Regions from separate parts of the Pseudarthrobacter sp. GQ63 genome, predicted to be linked through region 1. Evidence: riboswitches for the same ligand, from Rfam matches in the RefSeq annotation. Region 1 holds a riboswitch; the other holds the start of a gene.

Region 1 (7,127 bases):
TCAGGGGATTGGCGCGGGTCAGCAGGGCCTGGTTGTCCCGCAGGTTCAGTTCCTGCCTCATGGCGCCACCGGTTCCCCGGCAGCCATCCGCAGCTCGGTTCCACCCAGCGCGGCGGTGAACTCGGCGTCGTGCGTCACGGACACCACGGCGGTGCCGCCATCCAGGAGCTCGGACAGGAACGAGGCCAGCTCCGCCCAGGTGTTGGCGTCCTGGCCGAACGTCGGCTCGTCCAGCACGAGCACGCGGGGATGTGCCGCCAGGACCGTGGCCACGGAGAGGCGCCGCTTCTCGCCGCCGGACAGCGTAAAGGGGTTCGCGTCCACGAGGTGGGTCAGCCGCAACCGCTCCAGCAGCTCGTCCACGCGTTCCTCACCGTGCCCCAGGTGCCGCGGACCGAACAGGAGTTCGTCCAGCACCTTCCCGGTGACGAACTGGTGCTCTGGCTCCTGGAACACGGTGCCAATCCGCTCGATGAGCTGCTCGGCTTTCCACTTATAAGGGTCTATCCCGGCGCCACGGCTGAGGTCCAGGGTGGCGGACACCTTTCCAGCCACGGGCTCCAGGAGTCCTGCAAGGGTCAGCGCAAACGTTGACTTGCCCGCGCCGTTGGGGCCTGTGATGGCCAGCGCCTGCCCTGCCCGGACCTGCGCGGAAATATCGTGCTGGACGGGCGCTGGGGGCACCTTCCGAAAGCCGCTGCGGCGCGGACGTTCCCGGGAAACCGCAAGGTGTTCGGCCGCCAGCAGGAGGCCGCCGGAGCCGGCAGCCGGGTTGCCCGACCTTGCACGCGTCTCAGGAACATACCCGGGCACCCACACACCGGCCGCCGCCAGCATGGTCCGCGCGTCCGCGAGCACCCGGTCCGGAGGACCGTCAAGCAGCACGGCATCATCAGTGGCGCTGCCCGGCTGCAGCACCACGATTCGGTCCACCAGGTCCTTCCACACGGACACCCGGTGCTCCACCACAACCAGCGTGGCACCGGTTTTGTCCAGGCAGCGGCCCACGGCGTCGCGGACTTCCAGCACACCGGCAGGGTCCAGGTTCGCCGTGGGCTCGTCGAGCAGAATCAGGCCAGGCCGCATGGCGAGGATTCCTGCCAGCGCCAAGCGCTGTTTTTGCCCGCCGGACAGGGCCGACGTCGGGTGGTCCAGCGGCAGGTGGGAAAGTCCGACGTCGTCCAGCGCCTCGTGCACGCGGGCCCAGATGGCTTCGCGGGGCACGGCGAGGTTCTCGGCGCCGAAGGCGACGTCGTCGCCAACGCGGGAGAGGACAACCTGCGTCTCCGGGTCCTGCTGCATCAGTCCGGCCCGGCCGCGCTGCTCGCGGGGCACGGCACCGTCAACCAGCAGCGAACCCGTCTCGTCGGACTCGCTGGCGTCGCCGCCGTCGTCTATGTCCCCCAGTACCCCTGCCAGGGCATGCAGGAGCGTGGACTTGCCCGCGCCGGATGGCCCCAGGAGGAGCACGCGCTCCCCCGGGCGGATCTCCAGGTCGAGGCCACGGACGGCCGGCTTGGCGCGCCCCGCATGGCGCCAGCCCCAGCCGCGGGCTGTGACGGCAGCCGGACGCACCGCGACGGATGCCTCGTGCCGCGAAGGGGCGCCCATCAGGAGAAGACGGGCTCCGTTGCCGCCTTGCGTGATGCAAAGGAGCTCAGGACCCCTGTCCTGGCCAGGCCGCGGGTGGCCATCCAGGACAGGGCTCCGGCGATGATGGCGCCGGAGATGGCGGTGAAGATGATGTAGGCCAGCTTGTCGCCGGCGGCGTAGGCGATGTTCCAGCCCCACGGCGCGAAGGAGTCGTTCAGGCCGCAGAAAAGGCCGGCGGCGGCGCCGGCAAGCAGTGCCACGGGCAGGTTGAACTTCCGGTACACGAAGATGGCGAAGATGATCTCGGCACCCAGGCCCTGGACGAATCCTGAGAACAGAACGGACGCCCCGTACTGGGAGCCCATGAACAGTTCACCTGTGGCGGCCACCGTCTCGCAGAAGAGCGCGGCGCCTGGCTTGCGGATGATGAGCATGCCCAGGACGGCCGGGATCATCCAGCCGCCGGCGATGAGGCCGGTCAGGGGCGGGTAGACGGCGTTCATGGGTCCCGAGACTGCGGCCGCCCCCTGGGACCAGGCCCAGAAAATGACGCCGCCGGCAACGGCAATAAGGGCCGCCACCACGATGTCCACGACGCGCCAGGACTTGCCGGCGGGCTTCTTGACTGCTGTTGTTGCCATGTGATCCTCCTGAGGAACAGGAGGGGAAAGTGGACGCGGCTACCGGCACTGCTGCCGCTGCGCGCACTTCGAGAACTCGACTCCCTTGCGCCGGTACTAACCGGATCAGGTTCGAGGGTCTGCGGCTGTCCGCACTCTCAGCGCCCACCTGCGGTCCCTGGCATGGCCAGTGATGCCGACGGCGGCGCTCCCCTGTCGTTGAATGATTCTGTTTGGTGAAATATCCGCCCTGTTGGGCGTGGTCCAGTTTACCGCAGGGAGGGGTAGATTGTGGGCCATGACTGCGAATCCACCAGATGTGACCGAGTACGATCCGGATTCCCGCGATGCCCAGCCGGAGGGATCCCTTGAAGCCTTGATCGCCCGGATCGAGGCGGAGATCCGGGAGCTCCAATTTCCCGGCTTCTCCCTGGACGACTCCCTGAACCTGGGACTGCTCCTGGTGGAGCTGGGCAAGGAGCGCGGGCTCCCCATCGCCATCGACATCACCAAGGGTGAGCAGGTCCTCTTCCACGTGGCCCTGCCGGGGGCAACGCCGGACAACGGGCACTGGATCCGGGCCAAGAAGCGGACCGCCGCCCGGTACGAGGTTCCTTCCCTGCTGGTGGGGCTGCGCGCCCGGCGCGGCGGCGGACGTATTGAAGACAACGCCTGGTTCGACCAGGCCCTCTACGCCGCGCACGGCGGCTCCTTCCCCGTGTACGTCACCGGGGTGGGCGCCGTAGCAACCGTCACCGTGTCCGGATTGCCGCAGGTGCAGGACCATGACCTGGTGGTCGAGGCACTCCGCGACATCCTCCGGTCGGCTGGCGCGGAGTGACGCCCTGAAAGCCTGCACCGCGCGGCGCCCTGCCGGCCAGGGATGACAGGTTTTTCCTGGCATGGACACCCCTGCAAGGCCGGGAGTACATTCGAGCGCAGTGGCGGGTGATCAATCCAGGAGGGCGTCGTGACCGGTCCAGCAACCGAGAACCAGGTCCGGGCGGCGCTGGACAAAGCCTGGGACGAGATGATTTTCATCGGCCCGGACCACCCCTACTATTCCCTGCTGGCGGAACTGGTGTCCGCCGTCGGGAAGTCCTGGCAGCAAGGCTACGACCACGGCCGCCGCGGAGGTCCATACACAAACCCCTACTCATGGGCCGGCCCGGAAGGCTAGTGACCGGCGCCCAAACACCGGCGGAATACAAAGCCTGCTTAGCAATTATTTAGTAATCATGCTTACTATGTTGTCTCCAGGGTTTGAGGAGTACAGCACATGGCAGCCAGCATCCGCCGGGCAGGCGCCCGAACAGGCCTGCAGAAGGCTGCGCTCGCAACGGGCGCCGTGTTCTGCCTGGCCGGCATCCTGGGATTCATTCCCGGCGTCACCTCACACTATGACGCGCTCCACCTGGCCGGGCACGGCTCAGGAGCGCTGCTGCTCGGGATCTTCCAGGTGTCCGTTCTCCACAACGCCGTGCACCTGCTCTTTGGACTTACCGGCGTCCTCATGTCGCGCTCGCACCCGCAGGCACGGAACTTCCTCATCTACGGCGGTGTCATCTACCTGGTCCTCTGGCTGTACGGCCTCCTGGTCGGTGACACCACCCCGGCGAACTTCCTCCCCGCAAACGATGCCGACAACTGGCTCCACCTGGTTCTTGGCCTGGCCATGATTGCCCTGGCCATCATGCTCGCCCGTGGACCAGACCCGGCCGCTGCCGGAGACGGCTCCGGCGCCGGCAGCTCCAGCACCGCCTCGTCTCCAGCGCCCGGCACCCGCGGCCGCTGACCACCATCTTCCGGCCCCCAGTGCAGGGGGCACGGAACCCGGCACACGCCAGACCTGAAGGAGCACCATGAAAATCCCAGCAGCACGGGGTCCCGTCAGCACCGCATTATTCAGCGTCCTCGCGGAGCTGCCGGGCACGGACGGGGGCGCCCTTGAGGCCCTGCACCGGACGGTGGCCGGCAATCTTCCCGAGACCCTGGACATCATAGGCGACGACGACCTCCAGCTGACGCTCTTCTGCCTCTACGAGCTCCACTACTCGGGCCTTGAGGGCGTAGGTGACGAGTGGGAGTGGGCCCCGGAACTGATCCGGGTGCGCCAGCTGCTGGAAAAACCGTTCGAAGCCGCGCTCCGGGAGGCTGCCGCGGCCGCCGCCGGTGACCTGGACCTTCCCGCCGGACCCGGTGTCACCAGCGACGCAGTGGCAGACATCCTGTTCGGCCTGGCTGCACGCGACACCGGCCCCAGCCTCTCCCGGTATGTGGCCCGGAAGGCCAGCCTGGGCCAGCTCAAGGAATTCCTGATCCACAAGTCCATCTACCAGCTGAAGGAAGCCGACCCGCACACCTTCGCCATCCCGCGGCTCTCCGGCAGGCCGAAAGCGGCACTGGTGGAAATCCAGGCGGACGAGTACGGCGGTGGACGGCCCGAGCGGATGCACAGCGCCCTTTTTGCCCGCACCATGCGGGGCCTGGGAATGGAGGACCGGTACGGGGCATACGTGGACGCCGTCCCCGCGGTCTCCCTCGCTGCTGTGAACCTGATGTCCCTGTTCGGCCTGAACCGCCGGTTGCGGGGAGCCATCACGGGGCATCTGGCCATCTATGAGATGACGTCCTCCCAGCCCAACCGCCTGTACGGCAGGGGCTTCCGACGGCATGGATTCGATACGGACGTCACCCACTACTTCGACGAGCACGTGGAGGCCGACGCCGTCCACGAGCAGATTGCCGGCCGGGACCTTGCGGGCGGGCTGGTTGAGGCCGAACCCCACCTGCTGGCGGACGTCCTGTTCGGAGCCACCGCGGTCATGGCCGTGGATGGCAGGCTGTCCGCGCACATCCTGCAGTCCTGGGAAAACGGCGGGACCTCGCTGAGGCAGGCATTGCCTGCTGCGGCCTGAGCATCAGGCCATGAACCCCACTGAAGGCCCTACGCAGGCAGCAACAAAGACTTCCACCAAATTTCCCAGCAATCCGCAGCAGGAGCAAAGATGAACCAGGAACCCACCGAGAGCTCCATTGTGGTTTGCCCCGACGGGCCCCTTATTGTGCGCGGCGACTTTGAGCTCGTCACGCCCTCCGGCGAACCGGTTCCCCGTGACCGCAAAACCGTGGCGCTGTGCCGGTGCAGCGCCTCAGCCATCAAGCCCTATTGCGACGGCACCCACAAGATGATCAAGTTCCGCACCGAACCCCCGTCTGACTGAACAAGTGACGCGGCACGCTGGGCAAGGGACCCGGCAAACGCCAGATAGGCTAGGAACAGCCCGTTTTCCGCCCGCAAGGAGTACTAAGGAATGAACCTTTTCATCAAGCTGCTCGGCACCGGCGTGAGCCTCGGCGCCGGCTTCGTCGGCACCAAGCTGGTCAACACCATCTGGGAAAAGTCCACCGGGCGCAAGCCGCCTACCGGCAAGGACGAGGACGTCCCCACGAGCCTGCAGTCCGCGCTGACGTTCGCGCTGATCTCGGCCTCTGTCAGCACCATCATCCAGGTCCTGGCCAACCGCGGCACCCAGCGGGCCATCACCAGGTTCGCCAAGAGCCAGGACATCGTCTAGCACGCAGTCCAGCCCCAATAGCCCCGGCCAACCGGGCTGTTTCTACCGCTCCCGCTCGCGGGGCCACCCTCACCAGCACTCAGCCGTCGCCGGAACCGTCCTCACGGGCGGCTTTGGCGGCGGCTTTTTGCACCACGGCCTCCAGCTCGTCGGAGGTGAGGAGTTCGCGGTGCAGGTGCTTGGTACGGTAACCCGCACGGCCCACCATGTGCGCAGAGACCGGCACGGTGAGCAGCTGGAAGATCCAGGCCACCAGCAGCACGGGCCACACCCACCAGGTGCGCATCTGCAGTCCGATGGATGCCAGGAGCAGGAACAGCCCCAGTACCTGGGGCTTGGTGGCGGCATGCATGCGGCTCAGGAGGTCGGGGAACCGCAGCAGGCCGATGGCCGCCCCCAGTGACATGGTGGCCCCAACAATCATGAACACCGCGGACAGCACGTCCACCCAGGCATCCAGGCCAGTGGAATCAGGACTCATTGGGCTGCTCCCTCCGGTCTGCCACAAACCTGGCCACCGTCACGGACCCGATGAAGCCGATGATCGAGATGGCCACCACCAGCATCAGGTTGTTCAGGTGCCGGTTGACGGCCATGTCCACGCACAGGGCCCCACCCAGGATGGCCAGCAGGACATCCGTGGCCAGCACCCGGTCCAGCAGCGACGGGCCGCGGGAGATCCTGATGATGGCGCCGACGGCTGCGAGCGAGAAGATCACGGCGGTCACTGCCAGGACTACCTGCATCATGCGGCCGCCTCCGTTCGCAAAATCTCAAGCTCATCCCTGGTACCCATGATCCTGATCAGTCCCGCTTCGATGGACAGCACCTCGTTCTTCAGGTTTTCGACTTCCTGCGGGGAGCTGATGTTCAGCGCGTGCAGGTAGAGGGTGGATGTTGACCGGTCCACCTCAACCACCAGTGATCCGGGTATCAGTGAAATCACGTGGCCCGTGGCTGTGACCAGGAGGTCCTGGTGGCTGCGCAGGGTCACCGCCACAACAGCATTCTTCACCCTGGGACCCCGCCGCACGGCAAGGTACAGGAGCTGCATGCTGGCCATCACCACCTTGGCCAGGAACATCAGCGCAAAGGGAATGGCATACAGGATGTTGAAGCGTCCGCTGAGCTCCACCGGGGGAAGGTAGAACAGCCGTGCCACGGCAACTGACAACAGTGCCCCGAAGAGGAGGTTGCCCGGGCTGAAGTCCTGCCACAGGGCCCCCCAGACAATGACCAGCCACACCAGGAGCGGAAGCTCCTGGCGCAGTGAAATGCGCCGGCGGCTCATTTCCCTCCCCCTGCGGTAAGGACCAGTGGGACGTCGGTGTCCTCG
Region 2 (7,127 bases), on a different contig from region 1:
GTGCGGCTTCTCGTCGGAGATGATGGTCTCTTCCGGCTCGATCGTTTCGGTGCCGGAGTCGTCCGTCAGGAGCTGGTGGGTATGCAATTCACTCACGTGGAGTTTCCTTATTCATTTGGGCATTGGCGCTGCCTGCTCAACGGGCCGGCCCAAGGCCGTTCCGGAGCACGCTCAGGCGCGCAAGCAATTCCAGTGGAAGCCGATCGCGGGCTATCTAAAATGCTGGCACTGGTGACCAGCGGGTGTATCTCAAGATCGCGTAGGGGCGGGCTTGTTGGTTTCAAATCAAGGAAATCAACGACCGGGCATCCATTTCTACCTCTTCAGTCTAGCCGCACGGGGACGGAAACCCGGCTTTGGCCCGGTGTGCCTGCCTACCCGCAGGAAGAACCGCCCCTCTCAGGACAAGGACGGGACCAGCTCGAAATGCACTTCCCGGGTGGCAATGTCGGAGGACACCAGGCGTACCCGGACCTTGGTTCCGGCCACCAGTTCGCCGGCACAACGGGCCGTGACGGCAGGCTCGGCCATCTGGATGATGCCCGAGCCGCCGTTGCCGTTGCCGTTCTTTCCGTTGCCGCCGTTCCCGTTTTCCTTCTGGGGCTTGGATCCGGAGATCACGATCGCGTCGAACTCCTGTCCGATGTGGTTCACGAGGAGCGCCGCCTCCACTGTGTCCAGGGCCAAGCGTTCCATCCGGGACGCCAACTGGTCCGAGCTGGCCATGATCTCGGGAAGCGACGGCAGCGCCTCACGGACCCAGCCGGGCACCTCGCCGCCGTTGCACAGGGCCTCGCAGGTCACCAGGACAAAGCGGTCCACCAGGCGGCGCAGCGGTGCGGTGGTGTGGGCGTAGGCGGCCCCGATGGCTGACTGCACGGCGTCCTCAGGGACCGTGCCGTCGAACGCCGTATACGCCGCACCGCGGAAGAGCATTCCCGCTGAGTGCATGATGGCCAGCTGGCGGGGATCGGTGGGATCCAGGCTGCGGAGGTATTCGCCGTAGCTGACCTCACCGTCCCAGGGCTTCCCAAGTGCCTCCGTCTGGAGCCGGAAATGGTGCAGGGAACGCTCGTCCGGTGAGGGCATGGTGCGGAGGATGCCCACTTTGCCGGCCAGCATGAGCTGCGCCGCCGCCATTCCCGTCATGAGCGAGATCTGGGCGTTCCAGTCCTCCACCGGAAGCTGCGGGGCCGCGGCAATCCGGTAGCCGCCGTCGGGAAGCTGGACAATCTCCTGGTCCGGCATGTTCAGGCTGGCACCCTCCCTGGCACGCTCCAGCTCCACGCGCTTGAGCCCCACCTCTTTGAGGAGGACCAGGACGTCTGAAGGGCTGCCGCCGTCCAGTTCCGCCTGGGCACCCTTGTAGCTGAGCTTGGCGCGGCTGCGCATCCGAGCCCGCCTGACCGTCACGGTTGTGACCTCGGCGCGGGCATCAAGGCGGAAGTCCCACACGAACGCGGAACAGTCCTGCCCCGGCAGGAGGCTTCCGGCGCCCTCGCTGATGACCTCCGGGTGCAGCGGAATGCGGCCGTCCGGGGTGTAGAAAGTCTGGCCGCGGCGCCGCGTCTCGGCATCCAGGGGACCGCCGGGAGCCACGAATGAGGGCACGTCGGCGATGGCGTAGAGCACGCGGTAGCTGCTGCCGTCCCGTTCAATGTGGAGCGCCTGGTCAAGGTCCGTGGACGACGCCGGATCGATGGTGATGAAGTCGATGCCCGTCAGGTCATGGGACGGCAGCTGCAGTGCCGACACCGCGGCCTCGGCGTCCTCCACGGCATCTTCCGGGTAGTCGCCCGGCAGCTCAAGCTCCGTCCGCAGGGCGCTGAGTGCAGCCTCGAGGGCGTTGGTGTGCTCGTGGACACTGGGGGCCAGCCGATGATGTGACACGAAAATCAGCGTAGCCCGAATTCCGCGAATAGTGCAGGGAACCGCCCGCGGGATGCGCCGCAGATCCGGCGCCGCGTCACGGGCGGGCGGCGTCCAGCGCGTCGAGCAGCGATGCGGCTGCGGCTGCCGGATCGTCGGCTTCCGTAATGGCCCGGACCACCACGATCCTGCTGGCCCCGGCTTCCACCACCTGTTCCACGTTGCCGTGGTCTATCCCGCCGATCGCGAACCAGGGCACGCCGCCGTCGGACTGTCCCTGCCCCTGCGCCGCTGAAGCGGCGGCCGCATACGTCACCAGGTCCAGGCCGACGGCGGCGCGGCCGGGCTTGGTGGGTGTTGCCCACAGCGGGCCTACGCAGAAGTAGTCGAGCGCCGCCGGGCCGGCGGCCGCGGCCAGGGCGGCATCCACCTGTTCAGGGCTGTGGCTGGACAGGCCGATGGCGGCGTTCCCGTTCAGCAGCGTCCGGGCTGCCTTGAGGGGAAGGTCTTTCTGCCCGATGTGGAACACCGGCGCTCCTGACAGCACGGCAATGTCGGCGCGGTCGTTGACTGCCCATAGCCTGCCGTGGCGGACCGCCGCCTCCTTTAGGATCGCTAAAAGTTCCAGCTCCTCGGCGGCTTCGATGGACTTGTCCCGGAGCTGGATGATGTCCACGCCGCCAGCGAATGCGGCATCCACGAACTGTTCGAAGTCGCCCCTGCTGCGGCGCGCGTCCGTGCAGAGGTAAAGGCGCGCACTGTGCAAACCGGCGCTGCCCTCCGCGTTGATAAAGGCGTCTGTTCCGGACGGACGGGAAGCGGCGGCAGGGGGGTGGGACACATTCATGGGAGCCAGCCTAATTCCTTTACACTGGGCTCGTACTGCGGGAGCCGCGGCAGCTGTCACAAAGCGCCGGGCTGAGAGGGCGTCAGAGCCGACCGCTTGACCTGATCCGGTTAATACCGGCGTAGGGAAGGAGACTACCGATGCCTGACGTGCATGCCGTAAGCGGCCCCCCGTCTTCCGGCTCCACAATCACAACCGACGTTGCGGTGATCGGCGGAGGAGCCATCGGCCACGGCATCGCCTGGGAGGCGAGGCGGTCGGGCCGTTCGGTGGTGGTGATCGACGACGCCCCCGGCTCCGGAGCCAGCTGGGCGGCCGCAGGGATGCTTGCGCCGGTGAGCGAACTGCACTACCAGGAGGAGGACCTCCTGGAACTCATGCTCGAAGCCTCCGCCCGCTGGCCCGGTTTCGCTGCGGACCTCGCTGCGGCCGCGGACTCGGATCCCGGATATCTTACGACGCCGACCCTCGCCGTGGGTGCCGATGCCGCGGACAGGCGGGCGCTGCTGGACCTGCGTGCCGTCCAGCAGGCCAACGGCCTCACGGTTGAACCGCTCACCATCCGCGAGGCCCGGCGCCGCGAGCCCCTCTTGAGTCCGGGCATTGCCTGTGCGCTGGATACGCCGGGGGACCACCAGGTGGACCCCCGGCTGCTGGTGGCCTGCCTCCGCCGGGCCCTGGCGGGGGGTGCCCGCGCGACCGTAAGCGGCGTTGCCCGCGCCGCAGAGGGATTCGCCGTGCCGGACAAGGCAGCCGGCCTGCTCTGGCAGGACGGGGCCGTAGCCGGGGTAGCCCTGGAGGGCGGGGGTACCGTGCTGGCCGGGGAGACGGTGGTGGCCAACGGACTGCACGCCCCGGGACTCACCGGACTGCCAGTGAGCCTGCACCTGCCGCTGCGGCCGGTCCATGGGGACATCCTTCGACTTGCGGTACCGGCGCACCTCAGGCCCCTGGTGACCTCCACCATCCGCGGACTCGTGCGCGGTGTCCCCGTATATATCGTTCCGCGGCAGGACGGAACAGTGGTGATCGGGGCAACCCAGCGTGAGGACGCGTTGGGCAGGGGGGCGGGCTCCAGCGCCGGGGCGGTATCGGCAGGAGGCGTATACCAGCTTCTCCGCGATGCCCAGGTGCTGGTGCCCGCGGTCGCTGAGCTGGAGCTGCTCGAGTGCACGGCCCGCGCCCGGCCCGGCACACCGGACAACGCCCCGCTGCTCGGAAGGGTGCCGCTGCCCGGAGGACCTGAGGACCGGCAGACGGCGTCTGAAATGCCCGGCGCCCAAGGGTCACGCCACGTGCAAGGGCTCATCATTGCCACCGGATTCTTCCGGCACGGCATCCTGCTCACCCCGGCTGCGGCCGCAATCTGCCGCGAACTCATGGACGGCATCGAGGACCCCCGGTGGGCCCCGTTCAACCCCGGCCGGTTTCCCGCTGCTCCCTCCCACCTGGTTGAAGCGGCTGCAACCCCACCCAACACCCAGGAGACAGCATGAATATCACCCTGAACGGAACCGGCCACACCGTGGCCAACGACGCTTCCATCACCGCGCTCGTCAGCGAGGTCACCGGCCGTCCACTGGCCGCGGACGGCCGGGCCACGGACGGGCGGAAGCTGGGTGTGGCCGTAGCCCGCAACGCCCAGGTGGTGCCCCGGAGCCTGTGGTCCGCCACGGCGCTCGCCGAGGGCGACGACGTCGAACTTGTCACGGCAGTACAGGGAGGCTGACCACCATGACCGGAACCACCATCACCAACAGCCAGCTCTCCGGCGTCCAGGACCCCCTGGTGATCGACGGCGTCCCACTGGCATCCCGGCTCATCATGGGCACCGGCGGCGCGCCCAGCCTGGACGGCCTGGGCGCCGCACTCCTGGCCTCCGGCACCTCACTGACCACCGTGGCCATGCGCCGCTATTCGCCGGATGAGGCGGGTTCGCTGTTCCAGCTGCTGGTGGACCACGGCATCCGGGTCCTGCCCAACACCGCGGGGTGTTTTACTGCACGTGATGCTGTGCTGACCGCTGAACTGGCACGGGAGGCCCTGGAAACCGACTGGGTGAAGCTTGAGGTCATCGCCGACGAACACACCCTCCTGCCGGACGCCGTGGAGCTCGTGGACGCCACAGAGCAGCTGGTCAACAGGGGATTCAAGGTCTTCGCGTACACCAATGACGACCCCGTGCTGGCCCTGCGGCTGGAGAACCTCGGAGCCACCGCTGTGATGCCGCTTGGCTCGCCCATCGGCACCGGCCTGGGCATCCTCAATCCGCACAACATCGAGCTCATCGTGTCCCGGGCCTCGGTACCGGTGGTGCTTGACGCGGGCATCGGCACGGCCTCCGACGCAGCCCTCGCCATGGAACTGGGCTGCGACGCCGTGCTCCTGGCCACGGCGGTGACCCGGGCGCAGAACCCTGCCCTGATGGGGGAGGCCTTCAAGCACGCCGTCATCGCCGGTAGGCTGGCGAAAGCGGCTGGTCGCATACCCCGCCGTGAACATGCGCTGGCGTCGTCGGCAATGGAGGGCCGGGCCGAGTTCCTGTAGGCCCGCCTTCTGCCGGCCGGCGCCCTGATCCCAGGAGCAGCAGTGGCCGGCAAAGATGCACTTCCCCCGGAACGGATCGACGAAGCCCTGGCTGAACTGCCTGACTGGCGGGCCGGCAACGGCGGGCTGGTCACTGTCTTCAAGATGCCGACGGCGGCTGCCGCACTTGAGCTGATTGCCGCCGTCGGACGCCTGGCCGAGGAACAGAACCACCATCCGGACCTCGACTGGCGTTACAACCGCGTCTTTATCCGTTACACGTCCCACGACGCCGGGGGACAGGTGACCGGCCGGGACCTCGCCGCAGCCGCAGGAGCAAGTGAAGCAGCGGCAGCGGCGGGCGCCAAGGCAGAGCCGGCAAAGTACGTGCAGGGGCATTAGCTGGCTGCGCAGCGTTGGTTGCCCCCAGCAGAACAGTCGGGTCGCTGAGCGTCCGCGCCACCAGCCCCTGTGTCCTTAACCGGCGGTGGCCGCCACCCCCAAGGGGATAGCGGCCACTGCCGGTGGGCTTGAAGTGCGCTGCACGAGGTGCCCGGCAGGCCTCAGGCCCGAAGGATTGCCGTGAGCCGTTCTGTATCCTGGCGCGCACGTGAACGGCCCAGGTAGATGGCGGCCGCCGTTGCGGACGCGGCTCCGAGCACGATCGGCAGGACCCAGGGGATCCAGGTGCGTCCCGGCAGGTATCCGAATCCGGCGGCCATCAGGATGATCCATGCCAGGGCTGCCACGGCCACGGAAACCCCGGCGGGCACGCCAGCCCCGTACTTGGCATGCCGCTTGTCGTTTGCCCAGACAATAAAGCCTGCGGCGGCGGCCGCCAGTACAACAATGGTCAGCGAAAGCATGGTCCTCCTTGGGCTACGGGTGGTTCGTCGGCAGGCCCTAGAACTGGCCGAAACCTACGCGCCGTGCCTCTTCGGCTCCGATCTCCACGTAGCCCAGGGCGTTTCCGGGAACAATGATCAGGCGTCCCTTGTCATCCTTCAGGCGGAGTTCGCTGCCCTTGGTGATGGCAGCCTCCACGATCTTGGCTACCGAATCCGCATCCTCGTTTGATTCCAGGACAATTTCGCGGCCGATATTCTGAACGCCGATCTTAATTTCCACAGGGGCCTCCCAGCCATTCACGTTCGTTGGTTATGTCTTATTTGTAGTCTAGGACTCTTTGGGGAAGCGAGAGATTCCGCGCCAAGCTAAACGGTAGATGAGGTCGCTGGCAACATCGAGGTCCAGGTTGCCGTCCGTTTCAAGCCAGTAGCGGGCACTGACCTGCGCCATTCCAGCGAGTCCCCGGCCCAGGAGCTGCGCCTCCAGATGGGGGAGCTTGGTGTCCTCGGCGATGACGCGCGCGATGGCGTCGGCAAACGTCCTGTTGAAGGTTTCCAGCCGTGCGCTGACGTCCGGGTCATTGACCAAGTCCGACTCAAACACCAGCCGGTGCGCCTGGTCATCGTTGGCGATGAACTGGAAGTAGGCCCGCATGACGGCCTGCACGCGCTCGTCATTGTCCGTGGTGGAGTTCAGGGCCCCCAGCATAAGGTCCGTCAGGGACGCCAGGTGGCTCTCCAGCAGGGCCAGGTACAGCTCCCTTTTTGAGGGAAAGTGCTGGTAGAGCACCGGCTTGCTGACGTGGGCCGTCTCGGCGATTTCATCCATAGCTGCACCGTGGTAACCGTTGGCCACGAAGACTTCCTGGGCTGCCATGAGGAGCTGCGCGCGCCGCTCGTCCCGGGGAAGCCTGGCTGACCGTTGGCCTGCAGGACGCGAGGGAGCTTGCGGTTCGGCGGCCGGCGGGCGGTTAGCCCGTGCTTCATGGACCACGGTTGTCCTTCTTTCGTTGCAGTTACCTCCACTTTACTGCGGG

Evidence for each region. Region 1 has a riboswitch for thiamine pyrophosphate ahead of AC6CHP_RS07510 (ECF transporter S component). Riboswitches for the same ligand answer to the same signal wherever they lie in the genome.
Region 2: another riboswitch for thiamine pyrophosphate. It lies ahead of AC6CHP_RS02485 (FAD-dependent oxidoreductase); the one in region 1 lies ahead of AC6CHP_RS07510 (ECF transporter S component).

Annotation. Positions count from the first base shown of each region.
Region 1 is NZ_JCAXEF010000003.1:53,909-61,035, reverse strand. Features, by position in the region: gene AC6CHP_RS07520 (energy-coupling factor transporter transmembrane component T family protein) at 1-61, opposite strand, end outside; gene AC6CHP_RS07515 (ABC transporter ATP-binding protein) at 58-1,611, opposite strand; gene AC6CHP_RS07510 (ECF transporter S component) at 1,611-2,234, opposite strand; TPP riboswitch at 2,299-2,438, opposite strand; gene AC6CHP_RS07505 (heme-degrading domain-containing protein) at 2,512-3,054, shown strand; gene AC6CHP_RS07500 (hypothetical protein) at 3,184-3,393, shown strand; gene AC6CHP_RS07495 (DUF4383 domain-containing protein) at 3,493-4,008, shown strand; gene AC6CHP_RS07490 (iron-containing redox enzyme family protein) at 4,076-5,131, shown strand; gene AC6CHP_RS07485 (CDGSH iron-sulfur domain-containing protein) at 5,222-5,437, shown strand; gene AC6CHP_RS07480 (DUF4235 domain-containing protein) at 5,528-5,791, shown strand; gene mnhG (monovalent cation/H(+) antiporter subunit G) at 5,871-6,272, opposite strand; gene AC6CHP_RS07470 (MrpF/PhaF family protein) at 6,262-6,540, opposite strand; gene AC6CHP_RS07465 (Na+/H+ antiporter subunit E) at 6,537-7,082, opposite strand; gene AC6CHP_RS07460 (Na+/H+ antiporter subunit D) at 7,079-7,127, opposite strand, start outside.
Region 2 is NZ_JCAXEF010000001.1:500,644-507,770, forward strand. Features, by position in the region: gene AC6CHP_RS02470 (DEAD/DEAH box helicase) at 1-96, opposite strand, end outside; gene AC6CHP_RS02475 (RNB domain-containing ribonuclease) at 400-1,890, opposite strand; gene thiE (thiamine phosphate synthase) at 1,967-2,716, opposite strand; TPP riboswitch at 2,744-2,861, shown strand; gene AC6CHP_RS02485 (FAD-dependent oxidoreductase) at 2,857-4,212, shown strand; gene thiS (sulfur carrier protein ThiS) at 4,209-4,445, shown strand; gene AC6CHP_RS02495 (thiazole synthase) at 4,451-5,263, shown strand; gene AC6CHP_RS02500 (4a-hydroxytetrahydrobiopterin dehydratase) at 5,306-5,644, shown strand; gene AC6CHP_RS02505 (hypothetical protein) at 5,806-6,108, opposite strand; gene AC6CHP_RS02510 (DUF3107 domain-containing protein) at 6,146-6,370, opposite strand; gene AC6CHP_RS02515 (TetR/AcrR family transcriptional regulator) at 6,419-7,084, opposite strand.